One region of the Bacillus sp. FJAT-45350 genome, then DNA from elsewhere that is predicted to be linked to it. Evidence: a T-box and tRNA genes for the amino acid it is inferred to sense, from the RefSeq annotation. Region 1 holds a T-box; the other regions hold tRNA genes.
The links. The T-box of region 1 lies ahead of leuS (leucine--tRNA ligase). A T-box ahead of a tRNA ligase gene usually reads a tRNA of that ligase, here a tRNA-Leu.
Positions count from the first base shown of each region.

Region 2: it has a tRNA-Leu gene. The T-box ahead of leuS (leucine--tRNA ligase) is inferred to sense a tRNA for this amino acid. The anticodon was not compared.
Region 3: it has a tRNA-Leu gene. The T-box ahead of leuS (leucine--tRNA ligase) is inferred to sense a tRNA for this amino acid. The anticodon was not compared.

Region 1 covers NZ_NISU01000002.1:265,981-269,170, reverse strand. The annotation lists gene leuS (leucine--tRNA ligase) at 1-1,290, opposite strand, end outside; T-box leader at 1,412-1,642, opposite strand; gene CD003_RS17905 (MDR family MFS transporter) at 2,008-3,190, opposite strand, start outside.
Region 2 covers NZ_NISU01000001.1:3,086,840-3,090,029, forward strand. The annotation lists rRNA gene CD003_RS15580 (16S ribosomal RNA) at 1-1,357, opposite strand, end outside; tRNA gene CD003_RS15585 (tRNA-Ile) at 1,560-1,636, opposite strand; tRNA gene CD003_RS15590 (tRNA-Gly) at 1,725-1,798, opposite strand; tRNA gene CD003_RS15595 (tRNA-Pro) at 1,808-1,884, opposite strand; tRNA gene CD003_RS15600 (tRNA-Leu) at 1,940-2,025, opposite strand; tRNA gene CD003_RS15605 (tRNA-Leu) at 2,039-2,123, opposite strand; tRNA gene CD003_RS15610 (tRNA-Asp) at 2,132-2,208, opposite strand; tRNA gene CD003_RS15615 (tRNA-Val) at 2,220-2,295, opposite strand; tRNA gene CD003_RS15620 (tRNA-Glu) at 2,299-2,373, opposite strand; tRNA gene CD003_RS15625 (tRNA-Ser) at 2,389-2,479, opposite strand; tRNA gene CD003_RS15630 (tRNA-Asn) at 2,483-2,557, opposite strand; gene CD003_RS15635 (SprT family protein) at 2,722-3,174, opposite strand.
Region 3 covers NZ_NISU01000001.1:2,864,695-2,867,884, reverse strand. The annotation lists rRNA gene rrf (5S ribosomal RNA) at 1-112, shown strand, start outside; tRNA gene CD003_RS14430 (tRNA-Ala) at 251-326, shown strand; tRNA gene CD003_RS14425 (tRNA-Ser) at 357-449, shown strand; tRNA gene CD003_RS14420 (tRNA-Met) at 613-689, shown strand; tRNA gene CD003_RS14415 (tRNA-Asp) at 786-862, shown strand; tRNA gene CD003_RS14410 (tRNA-Phe) at 885-960, shown strand; tRNA gene CD003_RS14405 (tRNA-Tyr) at 984-1,067, shown strand; tRNA gene CD003_RS14400 (tRNA-Trp) at 1,079-1,152, shown strand; tRNA gene CD003_RS14395 (tRNA-His) at 1,171-1,246, shown strand; tRNA gene CD003_RS14390 (tRNA-Gln) at 1,263-1,337, shown strand; tRNA gene CD003_RS14385 (tRNA-Gly) at 1,345-1,419, shown strand; tRNA gene CD003_RS14380 (tRNA-Cys) at 1,446-1,519, shown strand; tRNA gene CD003_RS14375 (tRNA-Leu) at 1,542-1,630, shown strand; tRNA gene CD003_RS14370 (tRNA-Arg) at 1,725-1,801, shown strand; tRNA gene CD003_RS14365 (tRNA-Ile) at 1,811-1,887, shown strand; tRNA gene CD003_RS14360 (tRNA-Asn) at 1,923-1,997, shown strand; tRNA gene CD003_RS14355 (tRNA-Glu) at 2,003-2,077, shown strand; tRNA gene CD003_RS14350 (tRNA-Val) at 2,214-2,289, shown strand; tRNA gene CD003_RS14345 (tRNA-Thr) at 2,296-2,368, shown strand; tRNA gene CD003_RS14340 (tRNA-Lys) at 2,546-2,621, shown strand; tRNA gene CD003_RS14335 (tRNA-Leu) at 2,629-2,713, shown strand; gene CD003_RS14330 (DUF421 domain-containing protein) at 2,956-3,190, opposite strand, start outside.

The sequences.
Region 1 (3,190 bases):
GATAATTGGAATCGGCTCACCCCAATAACGCTGACGGCTGAATAACCAGTCACGTAAACGGTACGTAATTTGCTTCTTCCCTTTTTCATTCTGCTCTAGCCACTCAATCATTTTGGCAATAGCTTGTCCTTTGTTTAAACCATTTAAGAAGTCAGAATTCACTAGCTCACCATCGCCAGTGTAAGCTTCTTCTTCTACACTTCCACCTGAAACTACCTCTTTAATCGGTAAATCAAATGCTTTCGCAAACTCATAGTCACGCTCGTCATGTGCAGGAACTGCCATAATTGCACCAGTTCCGTAGCTTACTAAAACATAATCGGCAATCCAAATTGGTAACTTTTCACCATTAACTGGATTAATTGCATATGCCCCTGTGAACACACCTGTTTTTTCTTTCGATAATTCCGTTCTTTCTAAATCACTCTTCGTCGCTACTTTTTCTTGATAAGCAGCCACTGCCTCTTTTTGCTCAGACGTTGTGATTGATTCAACAAATTTATGTTCAGGTGCAAGAACCATATATGTAGCACCAAATAGTGTATCTGGTCTAGTAGTGAAAACTGTCACTGTCTCTTTATAACCATCAAGACTAAACGTTACTTCAGCCCCTTCAGAACGTCCAATCCAGTTTCTTTGCATATCTTTAATGCTTTCTGGCCAATCAAGTTCTTCTAAATCTTCTAATAAACGATCTGCATATGCAGTAATCCTTAGCATCCATTGCTTCATTGGACGGCGCTCTACAGGATGTCCACCACGTTCACTTTTTCCATCAATAACCTCTTCATTAGCAAGTACCGTTCCAAGAGCTGGACACCAGTTTACTGCTACCTCATCAACATAGGCTAATCCTTTATTGTACAGCTGTAAGAAAATCCATTGTGTCCATTTATAATAATTAGTATCCGTTGTATTCACTTCACGATCCCAATCATATGAGAACCCTAATGCTTTAATTTGACGACGGAAGTTATCAATATTCGTTTGTGTAAATTCATTCGGATGCTTTCCTGTGTCTAACGCAAATTGCTCAGCAGGCAAACCAAATGCATCCCATCCCATTGGATGAAGAACATTATATCCTTGCATACGTTTCATACGTGATAAAATATCTGTAGCAGTATAGCCTTCAGGGTGACCAACATGTAAACCAGCTCCTGATGGATACGGGAACATATCAAGGGCATAAAATTTTGGCTTATCCCCTTCTTCTTCAGTTTTAAAGGTCTTGTTTTCCTCCCAATACTGCTGCCACTTTTTTTCAATATCTAAATGTGAAAATGACATGTGTTTCCCTCCAGTTTATAAAATCAATTATGAGTTATTAGTTATGAGTTATGAATTTTAAATTCGTAATTCAGAATTCGGCATTCAAAATTATAAAAAACCTCCCACCCCTAGCGTTATCGTTAGGGACGAGAGGTTGAACACAATGTTAATTCCCGCGGTACCACCCAAATTAGCGCACGTGTTGAGTGTACGCTCACTTAAGATCCTTAACGCGGAAAACGTCAACAGCTACTTATATTCACTGTTGCAACTCCAAGGCGAGTTCACAAACATCATTGATTGACTTGCACCATCCGTCAATTCTCTAATTTCAAGATTATCTGCTACTACTCCTCTTCACTGTTTTAGTAAGGTTATGTAGGAAATCATGAATATTCATAAAATACTCTTCACCATTGTATGAATATGTCGAATCAAAGTCAAGAACGTTTCTAACATTTTAGTCAAAAAAGTAGCAAGATATTCTAAATAAACTAAAAAGTGTGGTTTTCACTTTTTAAGTGGGCTTTAAGTAATGTGCGAAGCCGTTGCCTCTTTTCAAAAGCCTGCTATGAGTTGGTTGTCTCATAGTAGGCGTGCAACGTGCGAAGCCATTACTACTTATTGAATCGACTACTTTGGACTTCTTCAGCGCCCTCGTTGTTTTCTCATAGCAAGCGCTCAACGTAAAAACGAAGCCAATACAGCTTCACGATAAGAAAATTAATTTACCACCTACGTCTGCATAACCCTCTCATCGCCAGATTCTGTATTATTTTTAAGAATTCGGTCATAAGTAGCTGTCGTAATAAAAGCAATTAGGAAAAAGCCCATTAAGAAATAGAAAAGAATAGACATTCCATAAAGGTCAGCTAGTACCCCACCTAAAAATGGTCCAATCATTCTTCCACCAGTAGCGACACTATTGACAATCCCTTGATAAAAGCCTGCTTTACCTTCGGGTGCAAGCTGATGAGCAATCGTCGGAATTGCTGGCCAGACAAACATTTCTCCAATTGTTAACACGACCATTGCTACAATAAAAATGGTGAAGGTTTCTGCCTGCGCTACAATATAAAATGAGCAAATGAATATTCCCAAGCCCGTCATGATTTGTGCCTTTAATGTATGAACCCATTTTCTTATAAAAAATGCAATTATCGGCTGAGCTAGAACAATCATCGCACCATTTATCGTCCATAAAATACTATATTGACTTAGCGTAATTCCTAGATTTTGTGTATGGACAGAAATAGTAGATTGCCATTGAACATAGCCAATCCAGCATACCAAATACCCTACACACATAATTAACAAGGCAATAAATCTCTTTCTATATTTAAGAACGTCTGACTGTTCAAAGACATTCGTTGTTGCTCCCTGATTACTAGCTGAAGCCCCCATCTTACGAAATCCAAATATCACAAGAAAAAGAAAAAGAATATACATAATTCCATTTGCAAAAAAGATATAATCAAAACGGAATGAAGCGACAATCCCAGCAAGAGCTGTCCCTAAGGCTACTCCTACATTTTGTGCCACATACATTGCATTAAATGCCTTTCTTCCTCCTTCTGGCCAAACCGAACCAGCTAATGCATAAATCGCTGGAAATGTAATTCCTGAACCTAATCCAATCCCTACTAATAACACAATATAATAAAGAAATGAATGATAAAAGGCCAATATAAAAGCACTTGCTACAGTGATGCAAATGCCGATAATCATTGTTTTATAACCACCTATACGGTCAAAAAGTGTTCCACCAACTAAATTCCCTATCACACCGGCTCCCGCATTCGCCATTAACACCAAGCCAGCAACCGTCAAAGGCTGACCAAGGTGCTGATGAAGATAAATCGTATTCATCGGCCAAATAAAGGATATCCCCGTGACATTCATGATCATACCAATAATT
Region 2 (3,190 bases), on a different contig from region 1:
CTAGCGATTCCGGCTTCATGTAGGCGAGTTGCAGCCTACAATCCGAACTGAGAATGGCTTTATGGGATTGGCTCAACCTCGCGGTTTCGCTGCCCTTTGTACCATCCATTGTAGCACGTGTGTAGCCCAGGTCATAAGGGGCATGATGATTTGACGTCATCCCCACCTTCCTCCGGTTTGTCACCGGCAGTCACCTTAGAGTGCCCAACTGAATGCTGGCAACTAAGATCAAGGGTTGCGCTCGTTGCGGGACTTAACCCAACATCTCACGACACGAGCTGACGACAACCATGCACCACCTGTCACTTTGTCCCCCGAAGGGGAAAGCCCTATCTCTAGGGTGGTCAAAGGATGTCAAGACCTGGTAAGGTTCTTCGCGTTGCTTCGAATTAAACCACATGCTCCACCGCTTGTGCGGGCCCCCGTCAATTCCTTTGAGTTTCAGCCTTGCGGCCGTACTCCCCAGGCGGAGTGCTTAATGTGTTAACTTCGGCACTAAGGGCATCGAAACCCCTAACACCTAGCACTCATCGTTTACGGCGTGGACTACCAGGGTATCTAATCCTGTTTGCTCCCCACGCTTTCGCGCCTCAGCGTCAGTTACAGACCAGAGAGTCGCCTTCGCCACTGGTGTTCCTCCACATATCTACGCATTTCACCGCTACACGTGGAATTCCACTCTCCTCTTCTGTACTCAAGTCTCCCAGTTTCCAATGACCCTCCACGGTTGAGCCGTGGGCTTTCACATCAGACTTAAAAGACCGCCTGCGCGCGCTTTACGCCCAATAATTCCGGACAACGCTTGCCACCTACGTATTACCGCGGCTGCTGGCACGTAGTTAGCCGTGGCTTTCTGGTTAGGTACCGTCAAGGTGCCGCCCTATTTGAACGGCACTTGTTCTTCCCTAACAACAGAGCTTTACGACCCGAAGGCCTTCATCGCTCACGCGGCGTTGCTCCGTCAGACTTTCGTCCATTGCGGAAGATTCCCTACTGCTGCCTCCCGTAGGAGTCTGGGCCGTGTCTCAGTCCCAGTGTGGCCGATCACCCTCTCAGGTCGGCTACGCATCGTCGCCTTGGTAAGCCACTACCTTACCAACTAGCTAATGCGCCGCAGGCCCATCTTGTAGTGTTAGCCGAGGCCAACTTTAAGATAACACGCATGCGCGAATTATCTAACATCCGGTATTAGCTCCGGTTTCCCGAAGTTATCCCAGTCTACAAGGCAGGTTGCCTACGTGTTACTCACCCGTCCGCCGCTAACGTCCGGGAGCAAGCTCCCTTCAGTCCGCTCGACTTGCATGTATTAGGCACGCCGCCAGCGTTCGTCCTGAGCCAGGATCAAACTCTCCGTAGAAAGTGTGATATAAGCTCACTGTCACAAACGTGACGTTTCGATTTTAAAAAATCGAGAAAATTAACGAGATGTGTTTACATCTCTTTTACGCTTGGCTTTTGTCTTGTTCAGTTTTCAAAGAACAAATAACTTGTCTTAAATGCAACTTCTTCATCTTATCAGTTCGAAAATACAAAGTCAACACTTATTTTAAATTATTTTATGGTGGGCCTAAGTGGACTCGAACCACCGACCTCACGCTTATCAGGCGTGCGCTCTAACCAGCTGAGCTATAGGCCCATAAACTATGCTCCTGCGATTACTCGTCACAAAACTGCATGTAGCTACTTCTTCAAGATTAACATGACATTATTAAAGTTAGTAGTTTTGGAGCGGGTGATGAGAATCGAACTCACAACATCAGCTTGGAAGGCTGAGGTTTTACCATTAAACTACACCCGCAAAATATGATGGTCGGGAAGACAGGATTTGAACCTGCGACCCCTTGGTCCCAAACCAAGTGCTCTGCCAAGCTGAGCTACTTCCCGATACTGTTTCAATTATAAAACAAAATAAAAATGCTAGCCTTAACCATAAATGGCTTGGTGCGGTCGAGAGGACTCGAACCTCCACGGGGATACCCCCACTAGCCCCTCAAGCTAGCGCGTCTGCCATTCCGCCACGACCGCATTCGGTTTAAAGTGGTGCGGGTGAAGGGACTTGAACCCCCACGTCATAAGACACTAGATCCTAAGTCTAGCGCGTCTGCCAATTCCGCCACACCCGCAAAGATGATGGCGGTCCGGACGGGACTCGAACCCGCGACCTCCTGCGTGACAGGCAGGCATTCTAACCAACTGAACTACCGGACCATTAGTATATATGGTGGAGGATGACGGGATCGAACCGCCGACCCCCTGCTTGTAAGGCAGGTGCTCTCCCAGCTGAGCTAATCCTCCATATGGTGACCCGTACGGGATTCGAACCCGTGTTACCGCCGTGAAAGGGCGGTGTCTTAACCGCTTGACCAACGGGCCATTACATAAAATAAATGGCGGAGAAGGAGGGATTTGAACCCTCGCGCCGCTTACACGACCTACACCCTTAGCAGGGGCGCCTCTTCAGCCACTTGAGTACTTCTCCATTTGGCTCCACAGGTAGGACTCGAACCTACGACCGATCGGTTAACAGCCGATTGCTCTACCACTGAGCTACTGTGGAATAATTAAACTTTATCTTATTCGACTTTGTTTATAATACAAGCTGTTGGTTATTATGTCAACAACTTTTTAATAGTTAAAGCTAGAAGTCATTATAGTTTTGTTGCAGTCACTATCAAAGCGACTTCTACAATATAGCATAACAAAATTTACGAGTCAACAAATTCAGTTAATTTTTTTCAACTTTCCTCGACAACGACCACATACATATTTTTTTGTATCCATCCGTCGCTTTCTTTCATACGTAAACTGACAGCTTGTACATTGATAATGATGAATCGTCGTTATCGTCCTTCTAGCTCCAGGAAGCATTTCACAATATCTCGAGCCACCAACTTTTTTTAGCAACTCTTTAAAGTCTCGGTCTTTATGTTTATAACCTTTATTTTGAATATGCAAGTGATAATGACATAGTTCATGTTTAACAATGCCTATTAATGCTTCTTCTCCAAAGACTTCAAGTTGCTTTGGATTAAATTCAATATCATGCGATTTAAGCAAGTAACGACCACCTGTTGTACGTAACCTCAGATTAAACCTAGCTTCGTGAAGAAAAGGACGACCAAACTCGTTTTTAGATATAGTTTCTACTAATTCTTGAAGCTCCTCTTGTTTCACCGCAAATTCCCCTTAC
Region 3 (3,190 bases), on a different contig from region 1:
GTGATGATGGCGAAGAGGCCACACCCGTTCCCATGCCGAACACGGAAGTTAAGCTCTTCAGCGCCGATGGTAGTTGGGGGCTTCCCCCTGCGAGAGTAGGACGTTGCTAGGTTTATATTTTGGGGCCTTAGCTCAGCTACGAGCAAATCTTCTTCTGTAAAGCTACGAGTTGTTTCGACGGATTAATTTCGAAGCCTTGCTTGCAGAGGAAGAAACAGGGTCTACAAAGGTTAATCATCAATAATACATCGGGGCCTTAGCTCAGCTGGGAGAGCGCCTGCCTTGCACGCAGGAGGTCAGCGGTTCGATCCCGCTAGGCTCCACCAATTATATACGTTAGTACAATCTAACAATGCGGAGGAATACCCAAGTCCGGCTGAAGGGATCGGTCTTGAAAACCGACAGGCGGGTTAAACCGCGCGGGGGTTCGAATCCCTCTTCCTCCGCCACATTTATCTTTTAATTATTATTAACGCGGGATGGAGCAACGAACGATACTTCTATGAAATATCTATGAGTTGTTTCGACGCATTAATTTCTATGAGTTAGCTTGTAGAGGAAGAAACAGTTAATGCTACGGATATTTACATCATCCGTACTCTATAATATCGACGCGGGGTGGAGCAGTCTGGTAGCTCGTCGGGCTCATAACCCGAAGGTCGACGGTTCAAATCCGTCCCCCGCAACCAAAAACGTAAGCTTCCTGATTAAGCATCATTGTAGTTTTTTGCGACGAGTAACCGCAGGAGCAAATCCTACATCGTCGATTTCACTAAAATTTATCTGGTCCGGTAGTTCAGTTGGTTAGAATGCCTGCCTGTCACGCAGGAGGTCGCGGGTTCGAGTCCCGTCCGGACCGCCATTTAATTCTTTAATACAGATATGGCTCAGTAGCTCAGTCGGTAGAGCAATGGACTGAAAATCCATGTGTCGGCGGTTCGATTCCGTCCTGAGCCACCATTTTTTCTGTCTTTTTTTATGATGGAGGGGTAGCGAAGTGGCTAAACGCGGCGGACTGTAAATCCGCTCCTTAGGGTTCGGCGGTTCGAATCCGTCCCCCTCCACCATTTAACTCAATAGGGGCATAGTTTAACGGTAGAACAGAGGTCTCCAAAACCTCCGGTGTGGGTTCGATTCCTACTGCCCCTGCCAATAATATATGTAATTATGGCGGTTGTGGCGAAGTGGTTAACGCACCGGATTGTGGCTCCGGCATTCGTGGGTTCGATTCCCATCAGTCGCCCCATTTAAATAACTAGTATTGGGCTATAGCCAAGCGGTAAGGCAACGGACTTTGACTCCGTCATGCGCTGGTTCGAATCCAGCTAGCCCAGCCATTTATAAGCGGAAGTAGTTCAGTGGTAGAACACCACCTTGCCAAGGTGGGGGTCGCGAGTTCGAATCTCGTCTTCCGCTCCAGAGAAACAAAGTATAATGTAGTTCTTGGCGGCATAGCCAAGTGGTAAGGCACGGGTCTGCAAAACCCTTATCCCCGGTTCAAATCCGGGTGCCGCCTCCAAGCATTATCTTTTATACTGCCTGCCGGGGTGGTGGAATTGGCAGACACACAGGACTTAAAATCCTGCGGTAGGTGACTATCGTGCCGGTTCAAGTCCGGCCCTCGGCACCAAAAGCTTATTACTCTTGGTTTACTTCGTTGCTAGCTTGCGACGAGTAATCGCAGGAGCATGATTTACTTCATTAAGTAAGCTATAATATCATTTGCGCCCTTAGCTCAGCTGGATAGAGTGCTTGACTACGAATCAAGAGGTCGGGAGTTCGAATCTCTCAGGGCGCACCATTTTAAAATGGGCCTATAGCTCAGCTGGTTAGAGCGCACGCCTGATAAGCGTGAGGTCGGTGGTTCGAGTCCACTTAGGCCCACCATTTATTCAGGTAGTAAATAGGACAAGTATTAGTATTCCACAGTAGCTCAGTGGTAGAGCAATCGGCTGTTAACCGATCGGTCGTAGGTTCGAGTCCTACCTGTGGAGCCATTTATGGCCCGTTGGTCAAGCGGTTAAGACACCGCCCTTTCACGGCGGTAACACGGGTTCGAATCCCGTACGGGTCACCATAAATATGGAGGATTAGCTCAGCTACGAGCAATACTTCATGGAATATCTTACGAGTTGTTTCGACGCATAGACAACTTGGTTAAACTAGAAGAGAAAGAAACAGGGATCTACTCTGATTCACTTCATCAATACTTCGGAGGATTAGCTCAGCTGGGAGAGCACCTGCCTTACAAGCAGGGGGTCGGCGGTTCGATCCCGTCATCCTCCACCATAGTACGCCGGTGTAGCTCAACTGGTAGAGCAACTGACTTGTAATCAGTAGGTTGGGGGTTCAAGTCCTCTTGCCGGCATTCTTTTTAGATTCAAGAGCCATTAGCTCAGTTACGAGCAAATCCTCTCAGAATATTTTACGAGTTGTCTCGACGGATAAACATAGAAGCATTTCTCTAGTAGAGGAAGAGACAGAAAAGCTGCGGAGCGAAACATCGTCCGTAAACATCATGAACTACTTACAGTTTAAACTTCAAGAGCCATTAGCTCAGTTGGTAGAGCATCTGACTTTTAATCAGAGGGTCGAAGGTTCGAATCCTTCATGGCTCACCATTTCAATGCGGGTGTGGCGGAATTGGCAGACGCGCTAGACTTAGGATCTAGTGTCTTATGACGTGGGGGTTCAAGTCCCTTCACCCGCACCATATAACTAATTATGATACATAATGTAAACTGCTTATTGTAGCAGTTTTTTTGTTGTTTAATAAGAAGTAGCTAAGGGCACTATTAAATTAGGTCTTCCATCTGGCTTGTCAATGATGGCTATATCAGCTGGAATACTAGCTTTATATTATATTTATGGTAATTGGGACAAGAAGCAGATTATTGAAAAAATGAGAAGGAGTGTGTTTAAAAAGAGGTTCGTTCCATTTTCAAACACACTTTTTTATTCTAGAAATTCCTTATGAGGTTTTGCGTCTTTTTTCTGTTGGACTTCGATAAATAAATCTTCTTGTGAGGGCTGGACGATCGATGGAGGCTTGGCACCAGCTGGAATTTTCATATGGACATAATTAATTAGTGTTTGGATGTCTTGTTTAGTAGCAGGTTGTTGTGGTTCTGATAAAATGAGCCCTAGCTGTCCACTAGGTTCAATAGTAGCCCATTTCACATGGAGAATG